DNA from 2 places in the Arthrobacter sp. Ms25 genome. Region 2 is predicted to be linked to the other one. Evidence: predicted binding sites of a transcription regulator. Region 2 holds the regulator's gene; the other holds the start of a gene.
What was found. The regulator HspR, encoded in region 2, represses chaperone genes until heat shock. The targets are predictions, from matches to a motif close to AAGTTGAGTCNNNNNGACTCAACTT.

Region 1 (10,298 bases), on a different contig from region 2:
CGCCGGTAACGGACGACGACGCCGGGCTCCCGCCGATCCTGATGCTCCACGGCTTCCGCGGCGACCACCACGGACTGCTGCGGATTGTCGAAGCGCTTCCCCGCCGCCGGGTCCTGGTGCCGGACCTCCCCGGGTTCGGTTCCGGGGCACCTTTGCCGGGTGCCCATGACGTTGCGGCCTACACGTCCTTTGTCCGCGACATGTTTGCCGCTCTGGACCTGGGACCGGACACCGTGCTGCTGGGCCATTCCTTCGGCTCCATCATTGCCGCGCATCTGGCGGCCGATCAGCCGGAGCTGATCAGCCGGCTGATCCTGGTGAACCCGATCTGCGAACCGGCCCTTGAAGGGCCCAAGGGCATCACCAGCAAAGCCGCAGAGCTCTATTACCGGATCAGCGCGGCGTTGCCGGAGAAGGCGGGCATGGCCCTGCTGAGCAGTCCGGTGATTGTCCGCGGGATGAGCGTGTTCATGGCCAAGACCCGTGACCGATGCCTGCGGCGGTGGATCCACGGCCAGCACGACGCGTATTTCAGTGCCTTCGCCAACCGGGCAGTGGTCCTGGATGCGTTCCGGGCCTCCATCTCGGCCACCGTGCGCGACGTCGCTGCCCAGCTTTCCATGCCGGCGCTGCTGGTCGCGGCCGAGCAGGACGACATCGGATCGGTCAAGGGCCAGCGGAGGCTGGCCGCGATGATCCCGGACGCGGAGCTGCACATCCTTCCCGGCGCCGGACACCTGGTCCATTACGAGAAGCCTGTAGAAGCGGCGGAGCTCATTGAAGATTTCCTGTCCCGGAGGCATGCATGAGGATGCAGCTGGCCATTGACGCACGCTTCACCCGCACGGACCACCACGACGGCATCAGCCGCTACGGTGCCAGCCTGATCGAGGCGGTCAGCGAACATGCCGACGTGCTGATGCTGATCTCGGACGAACGCCAGCTGGCTTTGCTGCCGGACCTGCCCTGGGTGAAAATCAACAGCCCGCTCTCCCCCGCCGAGCTGTTTGTCGCGTGGCGCATCAACCGCCTGGGTGCGGACGCGGTGTTCTGTCCCATGCAGACCATGGGCAGCTGGGGGCGGAAGTATCCGCTCGTCCTGACCCTGCATGACCTGATCTACTACCAGAACCCGACGCCGCCGTCGTTCCTGCCGCTGCCCGTGCGTGGACTGTGGCGGCTGTACCACCTGGCTTACTGGCCGCAGCGGCTGCTGCTGAACCGGGCCGACGTCGTCGCCACCATCAGCGAAACCACGCGCGGTCTCATGGCCCGCCACCGGCTGACGCGGCGGCCGGTCCGGATGGTGGCCAACGCTCCGCAGGCGGGCGCGGTCCCGCGGGACCCGGATACGGCGGTGGAACCGTCGCTGCTGTATATGGGGTCGTTCATGCCCTATAAGAACGTGGAGACCGTGATCCGCGGCATGGAGCACCTGCCGGGCTTCACCCTGCACCTGCTTAGCCGGATCAACGATGCGCGAAGGTCCGAGCTGGAGGCTCTGATCCCGAACGGTGCGCAGGTGCAGTTCCACAACGGCGTCACGGACGAGGAATATGACCGGCTGCTGCGGCGGGCCACGGCACTGGTGACGCTGTCCAAGGCGGAGGGCTACGGCCTGCCGGTGATTGAGGCTATGGCAACGGGCACGCCGGTGGTTGCCAGTGATATTCCCATCTTCCGTGAGGTTTCCGGCGGCGCGGCGCTGTTGGTGGATCCGGACGATCCGGCGGCATTTGCCGGGGCCGTCCGCGAGCTGGCCGAGCCGGGACGGTGGCAGAAGGCGTCGGACGCGGGACTGCGCCGGGCCGCCGACTACGGGTGGGACACTTCGGCAGCCCAGCTGATGGAAGCGGCCGGGGAGGCTGTCCGCCTGTTCCCCGGCCGCCGCCGTCGTTTGGTGTCTCCCCTTACAGGCTGACGATCATTTTGCCCTTGTTGGCGCCCTTCATGAGGTCGATGAAGGCCTGGGGGGCATTCTCCAGGCCGTGCACGAAGGTTTCGTCATAGCTGACGGCGCCTTCCCGCAGCCACTGGGCCATCCGGGTGTTGAACTCGTCCACGTACCGGCTGTAACTGCCGACGAGGAAGCCGCGAAGGGTGATTTCCTTACCGATGGCGAGGGCGAGGTTGCGCGGGCCAGACGCGGCACCCTTGTCGTTGTACACGGAAATGGCACCGCACATTGCCACGCGGCCACCCCGGTTCATCACCGAGAGGGCAGCTTCGAGGTGCTCGCCGCCGACGTTGTCGAAGTAGACGTCAATGCCGTCCGCACCGGCAGCCTTCTTCAGGGATTCCTTCACGGGGCCGTCGTGGTAGTTGAAGGCTTCGTCGAACCCGAGGTCAAGCAGCCGCTGGACTTTTTCCGCTGAACCTGCGCTGCCGATGACCTTCTTGGCTCCCATGACCTTGGCCATCTGTCCCACCAGTGAGCCCACGGCACCGGCCGCACCGGACACGAAAACCACGTCCCCTTCGCGGAACTCCGCAACCTTGGTCAGGCCGCTGTAGGCGGTCTCCCCCGGCATGCCGAGCACGCCCAGGTAGGCGCTGGCCGGGGCCAGATCCGTGTCGATGATTCGTGCGCGCTTCCCGTCCAGGACTGCATAGTCACGCCAGCCCAGCCAGTGGGCCACTTTGTCCCCGGGCTTGTGCGCGTCGGAGCGGGACTCCACCACTTCACCGACGGCTCCGCCTTCCAGCGCAGCGTCCAGCTTGAAGGGCGGGACGTAGGACTTCACGTCGTTCATCCGTCCGCGCATGTAGGGGTCCACGGACATGTGCAGGTTGCGGACCAGGACCTGGCCATCCTGCAGTTCCGGGACCGGCACCTCCGTCAGACGGAAGTTCTCCTCTGCGGGCCAGCCTTCCGGCCGGGAGGCCAGCTGGATTTCGCGGCCGGTGTGGGGACGGTTGCTCATGAAATGCACCTATCTGTCGGGTGAATGGAAAATTTACTGGTCCTCTTTGACCACTGACTGGCGCAGGGCGGCATTGACCTTGGCGAGAGTTTCCTGGAGGCTGCGCAGCTCCTCCGGGTCCAGGCCGGCGGACGCGGCCACACGGTCAGGCAGGTCACGGGATTTCTGTTCCAGGGCACGCCCGGAATCCGTGAGGTAGACGCGGACCCGCCGCTCATCCTCGGCGGCGCGGCGGCGCTGCAGCAGCTCCGCTGCCTCCAGGCGTTTGAGCAGCGGAGACAACGTGCCGGAGTCCAGTTCCAGGGAGTGGCCCAGGTCGCCCACGCTCTGGCCGTCCTGTTCCCAGAGCAGCGTCATCACCAGGAACTGCGGGTAGGTGAGCTTCAGTTCCTCGAGCATCGGGCGGTACAGTGCGGTGGCTGCCCGTGAGGCGGAGTACAGCGAAAAGCACACCTGTCGCTGCAGTGATTCGTTCATCCGGCTACCGTAGGCCACAACTTAGTTGTGCACAATGCTTTTGCTGTTGGCTGTTTGCTTCCCGGGGCCTGATGCTTACGACCACGGTGGTCGGCCCGGGATCCGGCACTGGTCCTTCCCATCCGGGTCCCTACGGCCCGCGGCGGATACCTTCGCCTAGGCTGGGCCCATGCATCAACCCCTTACCGTCCCCGATTACCGCCGCACCGCCAGCCGCCTCCCCTGGGACCGGCTGCCCGACGTCGTCCGGGAGAGGATCGCCGCTGAGGTGGGCGGAGAAGTGACGGTGGTGCATCCGGCCGGCGGCGGGTTCACGCCGGGGTTCGCCGCCGTCGTCGGCAGCAACCTCGGGGCGCGGGTGTTTGCCAAAGCAGCAGCGGCGTCGGATTCCTTCATCTTTCCCTCCTATCGCAGGGAGTCCGAAGTGGTTCCCTTGATGCCCGAAGATATGCCGATGCCCGCACTGCGCAGCACTGATCTCGTGGTGGTGGACGGCATGGACTGGCAGATACTGGTGTACGAGGCTGTGGAGGGCCGGATGCCCGGACAGCCGTGGACCGAGTCGGACGTTGCCGTCGTCGAAGCGGCATGTGTCTCTGCCGCCCGGCTTTTGTCCGGCTTTCCCCGCAGCGAGGGAGGCACCCCGGTTGCGGAGGACCTGGCTGGCCTTCCCTCCCAGTTCCAGCCCGTCGTGGACGGCGGTGCCGTGCCCTGGTTCCTGCCCGGCCTCACCCGGGACGAGGCCCGGGCGTTCCAGGCTGCCCTCGACCTGGCCCCAGAGGCGCTGGCCGGCGACGCCGTGCTTCACGGGGACCTGCGGGCCGACAATATCCTCATCTCGCAGGAGCGCGCCCTGTTTTGCGACTGGAACTTCCTGGGCACCGGTGCCGCGTGGATCGATTGGGTGGGCCTGCTGCCCTACGTCCGGGCGGACGGCATCGACGCCGACGCGTGGCTGCAGCGGTCGGAACTCTCGAGGAACGTGCCCGCCGCCTCTGTCGATGCACTGCTCTCGGCACTGTTGAACTACATGATTTATTGGGGCGGCCAACCGGATGTGGAAAGCAGTCCGCATTTGCGCGTTCATGGCCGGCACACTGCGCGGTTGGTCTATGAATGGTTGGTGAGCCGTCGGAGTTAATGGCGGCGGATGGGTGAGTGCCGACCCGATGGGCGGACCGACATGGGCCGGTTGATTGGCGTCACGTGACGGATGGGCCGATGGGGAAGGGCGGATGCCGCTAGCCAGCGGCAAACCCTTTCCCAAAAAAGACAGGTAGTAAGCCGGGTATTTTTTCCTGTCCAAGGCAGTTGCCGCTGACTAAACTCGAACACATGTTCGAATATTCGTCTCCGTCCCAGCACCATCTGCCCCCGCCGGAACAAGCCCGGTCGGCGCTGTTCGGCGACTGGGTAGACGTCCTGGCAACCGCCGATACGGCAGCCCAATCCTGCCCGGACGCTGAGCTTATTGACCAGTTGAGTACCTTGGAGGCATTGAAAGCAGCAGCGGCCGCCGAGCAGGCCCGTATCGCTGTTCTCTTCGATGAATCCCAGCGCCGGAAACGGGCCGAGGCAGGACTGCCGGCAGGCGAACTGGGACTCGGAGTGGCAGCACAGATCGCCTTGGCCCGCAGGGAATCCCCCGCCAAGGGCGGCCGGTTGTTGGGGCTGGGCAAAGCCTTGACGGCTGAAATGCCGTGCACGTTGGAAGCGCTCTCCCGGGGGCAGATCAACGAGTGGCGGGCCACTTTACTGGTGCGGGAAACGGCATGCCTAAGTGTTGAAGACCGGAGGCGTGTCGATAAGGAAGTGGCAGGCGATCCGGACGCGCTCCTCGCCCTGGGTGACCGGCAGGTCCTTTCCCGTGCCAGGTCGGCTGCTTACCGCCTCGATCCGCAGGCAGCGGTGAAGCGCTCCGCCAAGGCGGCCGCCGATCGGTTTGTATCCTGCCGGCCGGCTCCCGACACCATGACCTATCTGACGGGACTGTTACCTGTGGCCCAAGGCGTCGGGGTATATGCAGCCCTTTCCCGCGAAGCCGACCGGTTGCGGTCTGCCGGCGACAGGCGCGGCCGTGGACAGATTATGGCCGACACCTTGGTGGAGAGGGTCACCGGCTCCGCCGATACGAACCGCATGAGGGTTGAGATTGCGCTGATTATGACCGATCGCACCCTACTGGGCGGATCGGCGGACGCTGCCGTAGTTCCCGGTTACGGGCCGGTTCCTGCTCAATGGGCCCGTGATCTGGTGATGGGGAACGGTGGACAAAGCGAGGACAGGCGCAGGGAAGGTGGATCAACCTCCGATACGGATCCGCCCACTGATCCGGCCATCCCACGGACCCTTCGCCGTCTTTACACGGACCCTGAAACAGGCCAATTGACGGCCATGGAACCACGTGCCCGCATCTTTCCCAAGGCACTGGCCCGGTACATCGCGACTCGGGACCAGGTGTGCCGAACACCGTGGTGCGGAGCACCGATCCGGCACATCGACCACATTCAGCGCCACCGCCAGGGCGGACTCACCACCGCGGACAACGGCCAGGGTCTGTGTGAAGCCTGCAACCTGGCCAAGGAAGCCCCGGGCTGGCGATCCACAACAGCAAAATCCAATGCCTCCGATACCGGGGCAACTGAGGCGCGGGACGGCCATACCGTGGACACCACCACGCCGACCGGACATACCTACCGTTCCACCGCTCCCCCGCTGCCGGGGGTCCAGCCGATGCCGATACGTGCACGCCGGAACATGCGCCCCGGGCGCGAGGAGACCACCCCAAGCGGGGACGCCCAGCAGGGTGGTTCTTACCGGAGCGAGGGTGCCTCACTGATGGAGGCCGGCGTCATCGATCTGCTGTGGGTGGCTTGAAAATTACGGCGTTGCCACTGGGACCTCAATCGGTACCGGAAGTGGCTGCATCGGATACGGCACTTGGCACTCGGCCATGGAGAGTGCTAATCTCATTGCCACAAGTTGAGCGGCATCGACTCAACTTTGAAACGAACATTGACACCGCTTTTTGAAGCGATCGGATGGAGGAGTTGATACCACATGGCTATGAAATTTGATCCGTTCCAGGAATTCGACCGGATGGCACAGGCCCTGCGCGGCGAAGGTTCGCTGCGCGGTATGCCGATGGACCTCTACCGGCAGGGGGACAACTACATCCTGGCGGCCGACCTGCCGGGGATCGATCCCGGATCCATTGACGTCGACGTTGATGGACAGCTGCTGACCATCCGTGCCCTGCGGACGCTGCACGGCGTCGAAGGCGTCAAGTGGCTCACCCGCGAACGCGAAAGCGGTTCCTTCCTGCGCCAGCTGAATCTGGGCCAGGGCATCGCCACCGAGAAGATTTCCGCCCAGTACAGCAACGGTGTCCTGAGTGTGACCATCCCGGTCAGCGAGAAGGCCAAGCCGCGCCGGATTGCCGTCCAGGCTCCTTCGGACACCGCAGTCCTGGCACAGGAACCAAATGCTGCAGCTGAACAGCACGAAGAGCGCGAGGCGGTCAACGCCTAGAAGCGGTTGTAAATGGCGGGCAACCCACGCCGTCACGGTCACCGCCAGGCAAGCAGTACCGCCAGGCGAACAGCAGGGTCCCGGGATCATCCCGGGACCCTGCTGTTTGCCGTGGCACATTTCACGCCCGTCCGGTTCGGGTGCACTCCGGACCCGGCAGCATACTGGAAAAGTGGCCGCCGGCTGCGGCCGCTAGCAGCAGAAACGTATTCTCAAGGAAGAGGATTACCGGTGCGAATTCCGACGGTTAACCGGCCAGGATGGATGATCCACGGAGTACCCCGCGGCCTGCTGGGCCGGCTGTCCCGGCTTGGCACCTCTGCCCAGCTGGCGCTGCTTTCCCTGCTGGGAGCCACCGCGGTGCTGTTCGAGCTGCTCTAGGACCCGTCGGTACGCCGCAGCTAGAGGACGTCGGTTCCGTCAACCCGGATGTAGACGGGATCCCCGGTTCGCCGTGCGGAAGCCGCTGCCTTCGTGGACCGCAGTGCCGCCGTAATCGCCGGTGCTGCGGCATACGGGAAAAACAGCAGAGTCCGGTAGCGTCCGCCGGCTCCTCCGAGCTGGCCGTCCGGAGACTGGGCGTCACGGCGGTCGTTGTTGCCCGCGGCGGGAACGACGGGAGGTGCAACCGGTGCCGGTCCCACGGTCCGGACACTGTCGGGAAGGTCCAAGCGCGTGATGAACGCGTCCAGGCCCTCCCTGGATCCGCTGAGCTCCGCGTACCGCACCGCCGGAGGCAGGCCCAGCTCGCGCCTGAGCTCCAGTTCCCGTTCCGCTGCTCCGGCAGGGTCCCAGCGCAGCAGGTGTCCCACGGTGCTGCTGTCATCCGCAGTGACCACCACGAGGCCCTTCTCCGTGGCCGGCCGCACCAAAGCGGCTGCGGAGAACCACCGCCTCAGGGTGTCCTCGCCGGCCCGCAGTGATTCGCGGGAAAGCATGGCATTGCCGTCCAGCAGAATGGCCGCCGCGTATCCGCCGGCGGCTACCGGTTCAGCGCCCGGTGTGGCCACCACCAGGGCAGGCGCGTCCGGAATCGAGGTCCGGATGTGGTCTCCGGCAGAAGAAATAACGGTGGTGGAGGGGAAGGCCCGGCCCAGCTCCTCTGCGGTGCGTCCGGCGCCGGCAGTGGACCCCCGCAGGACGGTTCCTCCGCAATTGCCGCAGTGCCACATGGGTTCCGGACGGCCGCACCAGCGGCAGGAAGGTATTCCGTTACGGCTGGCGAGGCCAAGCGGTCCAGAGCAGTGGCGGCAGCGGGCCGGCTCCCGGCACACCTCACAGGACAGGGCCGGGGAGAACCCCGTCCGTGCCACCTGGACCAGCACGGGCCCGCGGGTCAGCCCGTCCTGGGCGGCCTTCCAAGCCGTATGCGGGATCCGGGCACGCGCCGCCAGCGGATCCCGTTCCATGGTGAAGGAGTCGGCCGTGCTGACCACCCGGGGTGCCCAGGCGCGCACTGTAGCCCGCTCGGCGGCAATCCCGGCCGCCCAGCCGCTGGCCACCAGCCGCTGGGCCTCGGTGCTGCGCGAATGCGACGCCATCAACAGGGCGGCGTCTTCCAGCCCGGCCCGCAGCAGCAGTACGTCACGGGTGTGCTGATAGGGTGCCCGCTGCTCGGCATGCAGGTCATCGGCGTCATCCCAGATAACCGCAAGCCCCAGGTTTTCCACGGGAGCATAGGCGGCCGAACGGGTGCCGATGGCAACCTGTACATCACCGTGCAGGAGCTGCAGGAAACTGCGGTAGCGCGGGGTGGGCCCGTCCTCTGCCGTCAACCGAGCAAAGGTGTCTCCTCCGATCCGCGCGGTGAGGGCGGCTTCAACCCGGGCCAGGTCCTTGTTGTCGGGGACTACTACCAGTGCGCCGCGGCCGGAGATCAGCGTGGACCGGACCGCTTCGGCGATTTCGGCCGGCCAGTCGCGGGGTCCGTATCCGCCGAGGGACGAAAGGACGGCCCGCGGGCTGTGGCCTGCAGCGAGATGGGTGAGGAAACGCGGACCGTGCGGGTACCGGCCCAGCGGGTTCACTCCCGCCCCTTCCGGTCCGGCCAGGGGTTCCGGCGGCACCGCAGCGGGCGCTTCGCCTGGAGACGCCGGCTCTCCCTTCCCGCCGGCCTCCCGTGCCTCGGGCGTGAATTCCTTATCCACCCGTGCCGCGCGCGGCGGAATGGCAACCCGCAGCACGTCATGCACAGTTCCGGCGTAGCGGGCTGCCACGGCCTCGGCCAGGCGCAGGATCTGCGGGGTCAGGACCGGCTGAGGGGAAATGACCTTGCCCAGCGGCATCAACCGTGCCGTGGTGTCAGCTTCGGCGACCCGTTTGGTAATAAAGCCGGGCAGCTCCTGTCCGCCGAAGCGCACCTTGACCCTGGCTCCGGGCACTGCGTCCGCGTCGAAGTCCTCCGGGACGAGATAGTCGAACGGGCGGTCCAGGTGCGGGAGCGGAGAGTCCAGCAGTACACGGGCAATCGGCAGGGCAGAGGCCGGACGCCCCTTTCCTACCGCTTTGGCCGGCGGCGTGAAGCCGTGCAGCAGGGACAGCTGCACGGCCTCCCCGGACTGGTCCGCTGCCATGCCGGCTACACGTTGAAGTAGCTGCGGAGGTCCTCGACCTTGTCCTTGCGCTCCCAGGTGAACCCTTCGTCCTCCCGGCCGAAGTGGCCGTGGGCGGCAGTCCGCTGGTAGATGGGGCGCTTCAGGTCCAGGCCGTTGATGATGCCCAGGGGCCGCAGGTCAAAGACTTCCTGCACGGCGTCGGCAATCCGGGCCGGGTCGACCGTCTCGGTGCCGAAGGTCTCCACGTAGATGCCCACGGGACGGGCCATGCCGATGGCGTAGGCAATCTGGATTTCCGCACGGCGGGCCAGTCCGGCAGCCACCACGTTCTTGGCCACCCAGCGCATGGCGTACGCAGCGGAACGGTCCACCTTGCTCGGATCCTTGCCGCTGAAGGCACCGCCGCCGTGGCGGGCGAAACCGCCGTAGGTGTCCACGATGATCTTGCGTCCGGTCAGTCCTGCGTCTCCGACGGGACCGCCGATCACGAAGGGACCGCCCGGGTTGATGATGTGCTCGACAGCGGAAATGTCCAGGTCGGTGCCGGCCAGGACCGGATTAATGACATGTGCGGCCATGTCCGCCCGCAGCTGCTCCAGGTCCAGCTCGGCGGCGTGCTGCGTGGAAACCACCACGGAGTCCACCGATACGGGACGGTCGCCGTCGTATCCGATGGTGACCTGGGTTTTGCCGTCCGGGCGGAGGTACGGGAGGGTGCCGTCCTTGCGGACGGTGGTCAGGCGTTCGGAGAGCCGGTGCGCCAGCCAGATGGGCGTGGGCATCAGGACGGAAGTCTCGTCGCTGGCGTAGC
Region 2 (10,298 bases):
GTTCCCGCGGCGGAGGGCAACGGGGTCTCCGACCCGCACTATCCCGGTCCGCCCCACCTGCGCCTGCAGGCCGAACTCTGCGGAGCGGCGGCTGCCGAGCAGCTTCAGGGCTTTGGTTCCTGCCGGGACACCGGCCTGCTCCTGGTCGATCATCACGCAGCGCGGCATCCCCTCCCCCAGACGCAGAAGAACTTCACCGCCGAGAGCAAGTTCGGCGCCGACCCAGTCGTCCTCGCAGAACGCCGGGCGGGACCCGGTGTCAATGACGATGTTGGCGCGGAAGCGCCGGTCATCCAGCGCGCCGCCGGCCAGGTCCTCGAGGGACGCCAGGGAAGACGTTGTCACCAGGTGCAGGGGCGTCTCGTCGTGGTGCTGGACGGCGGCCTCGGGCCGCAACTCCAGTTCCCTGTCGAAGGCAGCGCTCAGGGCCTCGGAGGCGGCCGGGTCATCCACCCGATACCGCAGGCCCCCGGGACTGCGCAGCAGCGGCACGCCGTCGCTGCCCTCGACCGTGGAGGACCAGTGCATCAGTCCGGGCACGGGACGGAACCGGCGGGTCCGCTTGCCACTGGCGATGCCGCCGTCGTCGGTGTAGACGGCCCAGCGGCGGTCATGCAGCAGTCCCCCGTCGGTGACGGCGCAGGTGTCCAGGGCCTGGCCCGCGGTCGACTTGACCGGATAGCGGTACAGCGCCCGGACCGTACCTACCGGAGTCTCCTCATATGGCATTCCGGCATTGTGCCACAGGGCGCTGCGGTGCTGCGCTAGAGGGACTGCACGTAGCCGTCGTCGGCGTAGCTCCGCTCGGCGGACTTGCCGGCGGGAAGGGCGCGCAGTCGGCTGCGCCGTTCCATCAGGGAGACCAGGCCGAGCTGCTGCACGGCTGTTGCAGCCGCCGGCGGCCGCTGCCCGGGGCTGAGCGTGACGACGTCGCCGGCCAGCCCGGCGGCGAAGACGCGGCTGCGGTCGGAGGAACGGCGCTGCGCCTCATCCAGTTCGGTGGAGAGCTCCACGATCCGCTGGCGCAGGCCGGTGACCTGGTTCTGCAGCTCCATGATCCGCTTGATGCCCTCAAGGGACACGCCCTCCTGGGACAGCTTCTGGACCTCGCGCAGCAGCTCGATATCGCGCTGGGAGTAGCGGCGTGAGCGCCCCGGCGCCCTGCTGGGCTTGACGATGCCGAGCCGGTCGTATTGCCGGAGGGTCTGCGGGTGCATTTCCGCGAGCTCAGCGGCAACGGAGATCACAAAAATAGGCGCATTCACGTCTATGCCCACTGTTCCTCCTTCACTGCTGTTGACATGGTAACGCGGAAGCGGACGCCCTCCGGCGGATGAAACCACCTGTTAAAGCCGCGCCTTGGCAGCCAGTCCGGCCCGGGGGTCCTCGCCCTTGGTTGCTTCGGCAAACGCCTCCACGGCTTCCCGGGCCTCCTTGTTCAGGTGGGTCGGGACGGCGACGTCGACGGTCACCAGCAGGTCGCCGTTGCCTTTGGAGGTGTGCACGCCGCGGCCCTTGACCCGCAGCGTACGGCCCGACCTCGTTCCGGCCGGCACCTTGAGCCGGACCGTGTCCGAGGTCAGTGTCGGCACCTCGATGGTCGCCCCCAGGGCGGCCTCCGGGAAGGACACCGGCACATGGATGCGGATGTTGTTGTCTTCCCGCACGAAGAAGTCATGAGGGGTGACGTGGACGGTGACCATCAGGTCCCCCGCACCGGCGGCGCCGGGCTGGCCCTTGCCGCGCACACGGATCTTCTGGCCGTCCTTGACCCCGGCCGGCACGCGGACTTCAACCGTTTCGCCGCTGGGTTCACGCAGCCCGATCACGGTTCCGTTGATCGAGCCGGCGAAGGAAATGGTGGTGCTGGCCGTGCGGTCTGCGCCCTTGGTGGGCGGAGCGCCGAACCCGCCGCCGCCGAAACCGCCCCCGCCGCCGAAGAGGTCGGCGAATTCGGGCGGGATGTTGCTGCCGCCGGCATTGAAGGTGGTGCGCCGGCCGCCGCCGCGCGCAGTCTGGCCGAACAGGTCCCCGAAGATATCCTCAAAGCCTGCTCCGCCGGCTCCGCCGCCACCGCCCGGAGCACCGCCGGCGGTGAAGCGTGCGCCGCTGCCCATGGCGCGGATGGCGTCATATTGCTGGCGTTCCTCGGGATCGGAGAGGACCGAATACGCCTCGGACAGGTCCTTGAACATCCGCTCGGAGTTGGCGTCCCCCTGGTTCTGGTCGGGATGGTACTTCCGTGCCAGTTTCCGGTACGCCTTCTTGATGTCGGCGTCGGACGCATCCTTGGGAACACCCAGAATTTTGTAAAAGTCCTTATCGACCCAATCCTGACTAGCCAATTGGTGTCCCTTCCTCATGTGCCAATCCCGCTGCATTGCCGCACTGATGCGGGTGCCGGGCGTGCTGCCCCTGCTGCGGGACCTGCCGATGGAAAAATGTCCGGGGCCGCTGTGCTGCGGCCCCGGACACGGTGCAACTACTGTTCCGGAACCGAAACAATCACCTGCGCGGCACGCAGGACCCGGTCGCCGGACTTGTAGCCGGCCCTCAGGATCTGCGTGACGGTATCAAACGTGACGTCCGCGCTCTGCTGCTGGATCAGCGCCTCGTGGATGTTCGGATCGAACTCCACTCCGGTCTCATCGATGCGGCTGAGTCCGTACGTCTTCAGCGAGTTCTCCAGCTTGGTGGCGATCGCAGCGAAGGGGCCCTCCGCCAGGTCGCCGTGCTGGCGTGCGGCGTCAATGTCGTCCAGGACCGGCATCAGTGAGTTCAGCACACCGATGACCGCCATTCCCCGGGCAACGTCGCGGTCGCGTTCCACCCGCTTGCGGTAGTTCACGTACTCGGCCTGCAGGCGCAGCAGGTCGTTGCGCAGTTCAGCTGCCTCCGGCGAACCGGAGGCTGCAGGCTGCGCGGGCACGTCCGCGTTGTTCAGGATCTGCTCTGCCTGGGAGAGTGCATCTCCGTCAGCCCCGGCGGCCGGGGCGGAAGCCGAAGCTTCCTCCCCTGCCGCGGCACCGTTGGCGGAATCCGCAGTCCCACCCGAATCCTGGCCGTTGACCGGCTCTTCACCTTCGGGAGTGTTCCCGTGCTCGTTTTCCGCCGCCATGGTTACTTCTTTTCTTCGTCGTCGACAACTTCGGCGTCAACGATGTCTTCATCGCCGGCACCTGCAGCGGAACCGTCACCGGCCGGAGCGCCGTCAGCCGCACCCGGGGCGCCTTCGGCACCGGCCGCGGAGGCCTGCGCGTAGATCGCTTCGCCCAGCTTGGTCTGGGAAGCCTGCAGCTTCTCAAACGCGGCCTTGACCTCGTCGTCGTTGTCGGTGCCTTCCAGCGCCTTCTTCAGCGCGTCGACGTCGGACTTGACCTCGGTCTTGACGTCTTCGGGCAGCTTGTCGTCATTGTCGGTGAGGAGCTTGTCCACCGAGTAGGCCAGCTGCTCTGCCGAGTTGCGGATATCGGCGGCCTCGCGGCGCTTCTTGTCCTCGGCGGCGTGCTCTTCGGCCTCGCGGACCATGCGGTCGATGTCTTCCTTGTTGAGGGAGGACCCGCCGGTGATGGTCATGGACTGCTCGGCGCCGGTGCCCTTGTCCTTGGCGGACACGTGCACAATGCCGTTGGCGTCGATGTCGAAGGTGACCTCGATCTGCGGGACGCCGCGCGGTGCCGGTGCAATGCCGGTCAGCTCGAACGTGCCCAGCGGCTTGTTGTCCCGGGTGAACTCGCGTTCGCCCTGGAAGACCTGGATGGCCACGGACGGCTGGTTGTCATCCGCGGTGGTGAAGGTCTCGCTGCGCTTGGTCGGGATGGCCGTGTTGCGCTCGATCAGCTTGGTCATCACACCGCCCTTGGTTTCGATGCCCAGGGACAGCGGGGTGACGTCGATGAGCAGGACGTCCTTGCGCTCGCCCTTCAGCACGCCGGCCTGGAGTGCAGCGCCAACGGCCACAACCTCGTCCGGGTTCACGCCCTTGTTCGGTTCCTGGCCGCCGGCCAGTTCCTTCACCAGTTCGGAAACGGCGGGCATACGGGTGGAGCCGCCCACGAGGATGATGTGGTCGATGTCCGAAACCTTGATGCCGGCTTCGTTGATGACGTCATTGAACGGCTTCTTGGTGCGGTCCAGCAGGTCCTTGGTCAGGTCCTGGAACTTGGCACGGGAGAGGTGCTCGTCCAGGTGGACCGGGCCTTCGGGGGTGACCGAGAGGTACTGCAGGGAGATGTTGGTGGAGGTAGCCGAGGAGAGTTCCTTCTTGGCCTGCTCCGCTGCTTCCTTCAGGCGCTGCAGGGCGATCTTGTCCTTGGACAGGTCCGCACCCTTGGCCTTGGCCTGGGACAGCAGGTAATCGACGATGCGCTGGTCCCAGTCGTCGCCGCCGAGGCGGTTGTCACCGGCGGTGGCGCGGACCTGGATGGTGGAGAACTCGTCTTCGTCCTTGCCGACTTCGAGCAGGGAGACGTCGAAGGTGCCGCCGCCGAGGTCGAAGACCAGGATGAGTTCGTCTTCCTTGCCCTTGTCCAGGCCGTAGGCCAGCGCAGCCGCAGTGGGCTCGTTGACGATGCGCAGCACGTTCAGGCCCGCGATTTCGCCGGCTTCCTTGGTGGCCTGGCGCTCGGCATCGTTGAAGTAGGCGGGAACGGTGACCACGGCGTCCGTGACCTTCTCGCCGAGGTAGGCCTCGGCGTCGTTCTTGAGCTTCATCAGGATGCGGGCGGAGATCTCCTGGGCGGTGTACTTCTTCCCGTCGATGTCCACGTTCCAGTCAGTGCCCATGTGGCGCTTGACCGAAGAGATGGTGCGGTCGATGTTGTTGACGGCCTGGCGCTTGGCGATCTCGCCGACCAGGACTTCGCCGGACTTCGCAAACGCGACGACGGACGGAGTGGTGCGGCCGCCTTCCGCGTTGGCGATGACCGTGGGCTCGCCGCCTTCCAGGACCGAGACAACCGAGTTGGTGGTACCGAGGTCAATACCTACTGCACGTGACATATTTGCTTCCTCTTTCCTTGGAAAAACCCGCATCTTCCGTGGCGCCGGGCCTGCACGGAGCCGGCCGGAACGCCACGGAGGGCAATTGAGCGTTCTGCACTCAACTTTACTCAGGGCCGCGGTTTTGTCAACAAACTTGAGCGCCCCCGACTCAACTTCTACCGGTCGGGTTGCAGAACACGGCGGTACCCGTTCCACACCGCCCGGGACCGTGGCCGGTAGGGTCCTGCCATGGCTTCCGAAACCTATTCCCACGGCCATCACCGCAGCGTGGTGGACGCCCATGCCGCCCGCACCGCGCAGGACTGCGCAGCGTATCTGCTGCCGGAACTGGCAGCCGGAATGAGCGTGCTCGACGTCGGCTGCGGCCCGGGCAGCATCACCGCCGGCTTCGCGGCGCTCGTGGCGCCGGGACCGGTGGTGGGCGTGGACTCCTCCGACGACGTCCTCGTCCGCGCGCGGGCACTGGCCGCCGGGCGCGGAGCAGCCAATGCCTCGTTTGTTGCCGGAAATATCTATGACCTCGACTTTCCGGATGAAACCTTCGACGTTGTCCACGCCCACCAGGTACTGCAGCACCTCATGGATCCCGTGGCTGCGCTGCGGGAAATGCGCCGGGTTGCCAAACCGGGCGGAACGGTGGCCGTGCGTGACGCCGATTTCTCCGCCATGGCCTGGTATCCACCCACCGCGGAGCTGAGCGAATGGCTGCGGATCTACCGGGAGATCGCCCGCGGCAACTCCGCCGAGCCCGACGCCGGCAGGCACCTGCTTGCCTGGGCGCTGGAGGCAGGCTTCACCGACATCACGCCCTCCTCCTCCAACTGGCTCTACGCCACCCCCGAGGCACGCCGCCGGCACGCGGATTCCTGGTCCGGGCGCGTGCTCCACTCGGGATTCGCGGAACAGGCCCTGGAACGCGGACTGGCGGACCGGGAACTGCTCGGGCGGCTGGCGGCGGGCTGGCAGGAATGGTCCGCCGCCCCGGACGGGTGGTTCCTGATCCCCTGCGGGGAGCTGCTGCTGCGGACCTGACGTGCCTGGCCGGATTTCTGGCTAGGGTTGAAGAATGTTCCGAACCGTTGACCCAGGCAGCCGCTGCGATGCCCGCTAGGCCGGACACCCCCGTGCTCATAGGAGTGGACGGCTTTTCCGGTGCCGGCAAAACCACTCTCGCCACGGAAGTCGCCGCTGCCATGGCCTGCTGCGGTTCCGTACAGCTGTTCCACCTGGAGGACGTCTATCCGGGCTGGGACGGGCTGGAATCGGGAATGACCTACTACCGGGAGCAGATCCTGCGGCCGCTCGCCGAGGGCCGTCCCGCCCGCTGGCAGGCCTGGGACTGGGCTGCCGGCCGCCGGGGCGGCACACGGACCACGGAACCGGCCGACGTCGTCGTTTTCGAAGGCGTCGGTGCCGCGCACCGCGCCGCCCGGCCGCTGCTGCACACCACGGTGTGGGTGGCGGGTGAGGAACCCGTCCGGCGCCGGTATGCGCTGGAACGTGACGGCGACATGTACGCTCCGCACTGGGAGCGCTGGGCCGCGCAGGAACGCCGGTGGTCGGCCGACGACGACGCCGCCTCCGCCGCCGACGTCACTGTCCGCCTCGTTGGTCCCCGCGGCAACGCATCGGCGGCACTGGCGGCGGTCCTTGCCCGGCTGCACCCGGAGCGGCTGCCCGCGGATATCCGGACCTGAGGCAGGAAACCTACTGCAGGGTCGCGGTCAGCCGGGCCACGTTGTCGATGTACCGCTGCCACAGCGGCCGCCCCACCCAGTTCTCCAGGACGAGTTCCTTGGACAGCGCACGGTAGGTGTCTTCGATGCGGCGCATCTGCTCCACGATGGTGCCGTCGAACATCATGACCGACACCTCCAGGTTCAGCGAGAAGGACCGCATGTCCATGTTGCTGGAACCGAGCACCGCCACCTCGTTGTCGATGGTGAAGTGCTTCGCGTGCAGTACCAGCGGTTTGGGGTACTGATAGATCCGGACCCCGGCCCGCAGCAGTGCCTCGTAGTAGGAGCGCTGCGCGTGGTCCACCAGGAACTGGTCTCCCCGCTCGGAAACGAACAGTTCCACCTCCACCCCGCGCTGCGCCGCCGTCGTCACGGCATACAGCAGGGTGTCGTCAGGAACGAAGTACGGGCTGGTGATGGATATCCGGTCGCTGGCCGAGTAGATAAGGGAGGCGAAGAGGCGCAGGTTGTTTTCGGTGCTGAACCCGGGGCCGCTGGGCACCACCTGGCAGGTGACGTTGCCCGGATCGAACGACCACTCGTACAGGTCCATTTCGCGTTCCAGGTTTTCGTCCGTCTCGGCATTCCAGTCGGTGATAAAGACCACGTTCAGTTCATCCACCACCGATCCTTCCACCCGGGCCATCAGCTCGACCCATTTCCGGCCCGACCGGCGGTTCCGGCGCTTGTTGTACCCCGGCTCCACCAGGTTCTGCGAACCGGTGAAGCCGACGGCACCGTCCACCACCAGGATCTTGCGGTGGTTGCGCAGGTCCGGGCGGCGCCAGCGGCCGCGGAAGGGGTTGACCGGCAGCATCCGGCGCCACTGGATGTCACTGCCACGGAGTTCGGCCAGCAGTTTCCGGTAGCCGGGGATCCGGACCGTGCCGATGTGGTCATAGAGCAGCCGAACGGTGACCCCGCGACCGGCGGCGTCCTTCAGTGCGCGGAAGAAGTCCCGTGTGACCGCGTCATAGGCCATGATGTAGAACTCCACATGGACGTACCGCTCGGCCTCCTTCACTGCGTCGGTCATCTCGGCAATGGACTCAAGGTAGTCGCGCTGCAGGTCCACCTTGTTGCCGTCGAGAGTGGGGAACGAGCCCAGCCGCCGGTTGAGTTCCGCGGCATTGAGCACCCACTCGGGACCGTCGTAAGTGGTGCCCTCGGCTTCCAGCTCCTTGGTGTTCTCACGCACCAGGCGGTTGATTTCCGCCTGCCGTCTCACCCGGTGGTCGGAGAGCCGGTGGTTGCCGAAGAAGGAAAACAGGATGATTCCGGGGATCGGGAGGAAGAAAATGCACAGCAGCCACGCCATCGCGGTGGTGGGTCGCCGGTTGCCGGGGACCACGCCCAGGGCGATGATCCGGATGGCATAGTCCACCGCCGTCAGTATCGCCGTTATCCACCCGGACGGGTCCAGGCCGGTCAGAGACCACCACACACTCAAGCTCCTCCCAGACGCCGCCTTCCGACCAGCCTATCGGTCCTGCGGTTCAGGCTGTGCCCGCGCGGCTACGCTGGGGCCATGACTGTTCTGGTTTTCCTGGATTCCGCCTTTCCCGACGGGCGTCCGGCCGACGCCGGTGTGCCGCACCTCATGGTCACTGACCTGGGTGTGACGCGCGGAGACGGGATTTTCGAATCCCTGCTGGCCGTCGACTCGGTGCCCCGCAAGCCGGACGCCCATCTGGACCGGCTGGCGTCCTCCGCCCGGCTGCTGGACCTGGAGGTGCCGCCTCGGACGGCCTGGGAACGGGCCATCGCCACCGCACTGGCGCTCCACGCGGAGGAGCAGTCCGACGGTTCCGGCCGCACCGGCCGGGCCGCAGTGAAGCTCGTGGCCACCCGCGGCGTCGAGGGTGCGCACACCCCGACGGCCTGGGTCCAGGTAACCGCCGCAGCCGATGCCGCACCGCAGCGCTCGGAGGGCCTCAAGGTCCTGCTGCTGAACCGCGGCTATGACAGCCAGGCCGCCGCCCATGCTCCGTGGCTGCTGCTCGGCGCCAAGACGCTCTCCTACGCCGTGAACATGGCGGCCCTTCGCTACGTGCGGCAGAACGGCGCCGACGACGCCATCTTCACCTCGTCCGACGGCAAGCTCCTCGAAGGGCCCACGTCCACCGTTGTGCTCGCCCGCGAACGCGGCGGGGTCCGGACCCTGCTGACCCCCGAACGGCGCAGCGGCATCCTGGCCGGAACCACCCAGGATGCCCTCTTCAGGGCCGCCGAGGCAGCCGGCTGGGAACTGGGGTACGGTCCGCTGGTGCCCGAGGACCTGTTCACGGCCGACGGCGTCTGGCTGGCCTCCAGCATCCGGCTGCTGGTGCCGGTGCGTTCGGTCGACGGCCGGGAACTGCCCTTCTCCGAGGACCTGAACACCGAACTGGGCAAGCTGGCGGACGCCGCCCTCTAGGGGAAACCGCCTCAGGTGAGGATGAAGGTGAACGTCCCGGCCGCCACGGCTGCCGCTATGGCCGCAGCGGATACGGTTATCCCGGCTCCCAGGACGAGCACGTCGATCCTGCTGAAGGTCGACGTCCGGGCCCAGGTCCGCTCCGCCGCTCCGAAGCCGCGCGCTTCCATGGCCGTGGCGAGGCGGGTGGCCCGGCGGATAGCCTGCACCAGCAGCGCCAGGGACTGCCCGGCGAAACCCCGGAGCCGGGCTGCCCGGCCGGCGTCCGATCCCGCGCCGCGGGCGTGCCGGGCCAGGCCGATGGTGCGCCATTCCTCCACGAGCAGTCCCACCAGGCGCATGGCAGCCAGCGCCCCGAGGACAAACCGGTGCGGCAGCCGCAGCTTCTGGGCAAGGGCGTCGGCCAAATCGGTGGGGTCCGTGGTGGCCAGCAGGTAGATTCCCGGCAGGGCGATTGCCAGGCCCCGCAGCCCGATGGCGATGCCCGCGCCCACCGACCCGGAGGTGAACACCAGCGGGCCCAGGTCCACCAGCACCGTTCCGGTTTTTTCCGCCAGCAGCGCGGTGCCCCACGAGCCAATCACCGCCGCGGCCAGCAGCGGCCAGATCCGCCGTGCCAGCGTGGAGGCCCGGATGTGCAGCAGCGGCAGCAGGGCCAGTTCCGCCGTGAGGACGACGGCGGCGCTGACCCAGTCCACCGTAATCAGCACCGCCGCGGTCAGCAGTACCGCCGCGGCGAGCTTGGAGAGCGGATTGGCCCGGGCCAGGAATGTTCCGGCAGGGCGGGCCGGCGCCCCGGCCACGGCGGCGCTCACCGGCGCACCTCCCCGGCTGCCGTTCCGGCGGGAACATCCGGGCCCAGGGTCCCGTCCGCGGCCCGCAGGTTCCGGGAGGCGAGCGCCCGGACAAACTCAGCGTCGTGGGTCACGGAGACCACGCACCGCCCCTCCGACAACTGTTCGCGCAGCAGTGCCACGAGCTCGGCCCAGGTCCGGGCGTCCTGCCCGAAGGTCGGTTCATCCAGGAGCAGGATGGACGGTTCCGTGGCGAGCATGGTGGCCACGGACAGGCGCCGTTTCTCCCCGCCCGAGAGGGTGAACGGGTTGGCGTCGAGCAGCGCGTCCAGCCGGAGCCGTTCG

Region 1: a site for HspR is predicted at 6,381-6,405, ahead of AC5RT8_RS03070 (Hsp20/alpha crystallin family protein). Genes of this name have one in related genera too.

The regions. Positions count from the first base shown of each region.
Region 1 is NZ_JBNHFP010000001.1:657,916-668,213, forward strand. It holds gene AC5RT8_RS03040 (alpha/beta fold hydrolase) at 1-809, shown strand, start outside; gene AC5RT8_RS03045 (glycosyltransferase family 4 protein) at 812-1,921, shown strand; gene AC5RT8_RS03050 (NADP-dependent oxidoreductase) at 1,911-2,924, opposite strand; gene AC5RT8_RS03055 (MarR family winged helix-turn-helix transcriptional regulator) at 2,958-3,401, opposite strand; gene AC5RT8_RS03060 (phosphotransferase) at 3,571-4,542, shown strand; gene AC5RT8_RS03065 (HNH endonuclease) at 4,737-6,278, shown strand; gene AC5RT8_RS03070 (Hsp20/alpha crystallin family protein) at 6,462-6,932, shown strand; gene AC5RT8_RS03075 (primosomal protein N') at 7,334-9,505, opposite strand; gene metK (methionine adenosyltransferase) at 9,511-10,298, opposite strand, start outside.
Region 2 is NZ_JBNHFP010000003.1:653,727-664,024, reverse strand. It holds gene AC5RT8_RS11345 (MOSC domain-containing protein) at 1-729, opposite strand, end outside; gene AC5RT8_RS11340 (heat shock protein transcriptional repressor HspR) at 765-1,271, opposite strand; gene AC5RT8_RS11335 (DnaJ C-terminal domain-containing protein) at 1,347-2,345, opposite strand; gene AC5RT8_RS11330 (nucleotide exchange factor GrpE) at 2,483-3,118, opposite strand; gene dnaK (molecular chaperone DnaK) at 3,121-5,001, opposite strand; gene AC5RT8_RS11320 (methyltransferase domain-containing protein) at 5,233-6,036, shown strand; gene AC5RT8_RS11315 (nucleoside/nucleotide kinase family protein) at 6,129-6,701, shown strand; gene cls (cardiolipin synthase) at 6,712-8,187, opposite strand; gene AC5RT8_RS11305 (aminodeoxychorismate lyase) at 8,272-9,159, shown strand; gene AC5RT8_RS11300 (energy-coupling factor transporter transmembrane component T family protein) at 9,171-9,974, opposite strand; gene AC5RT8_RS11295 (ABC transporter ATP-binding protein) at 9,971-10,298, opposite strand, start outside.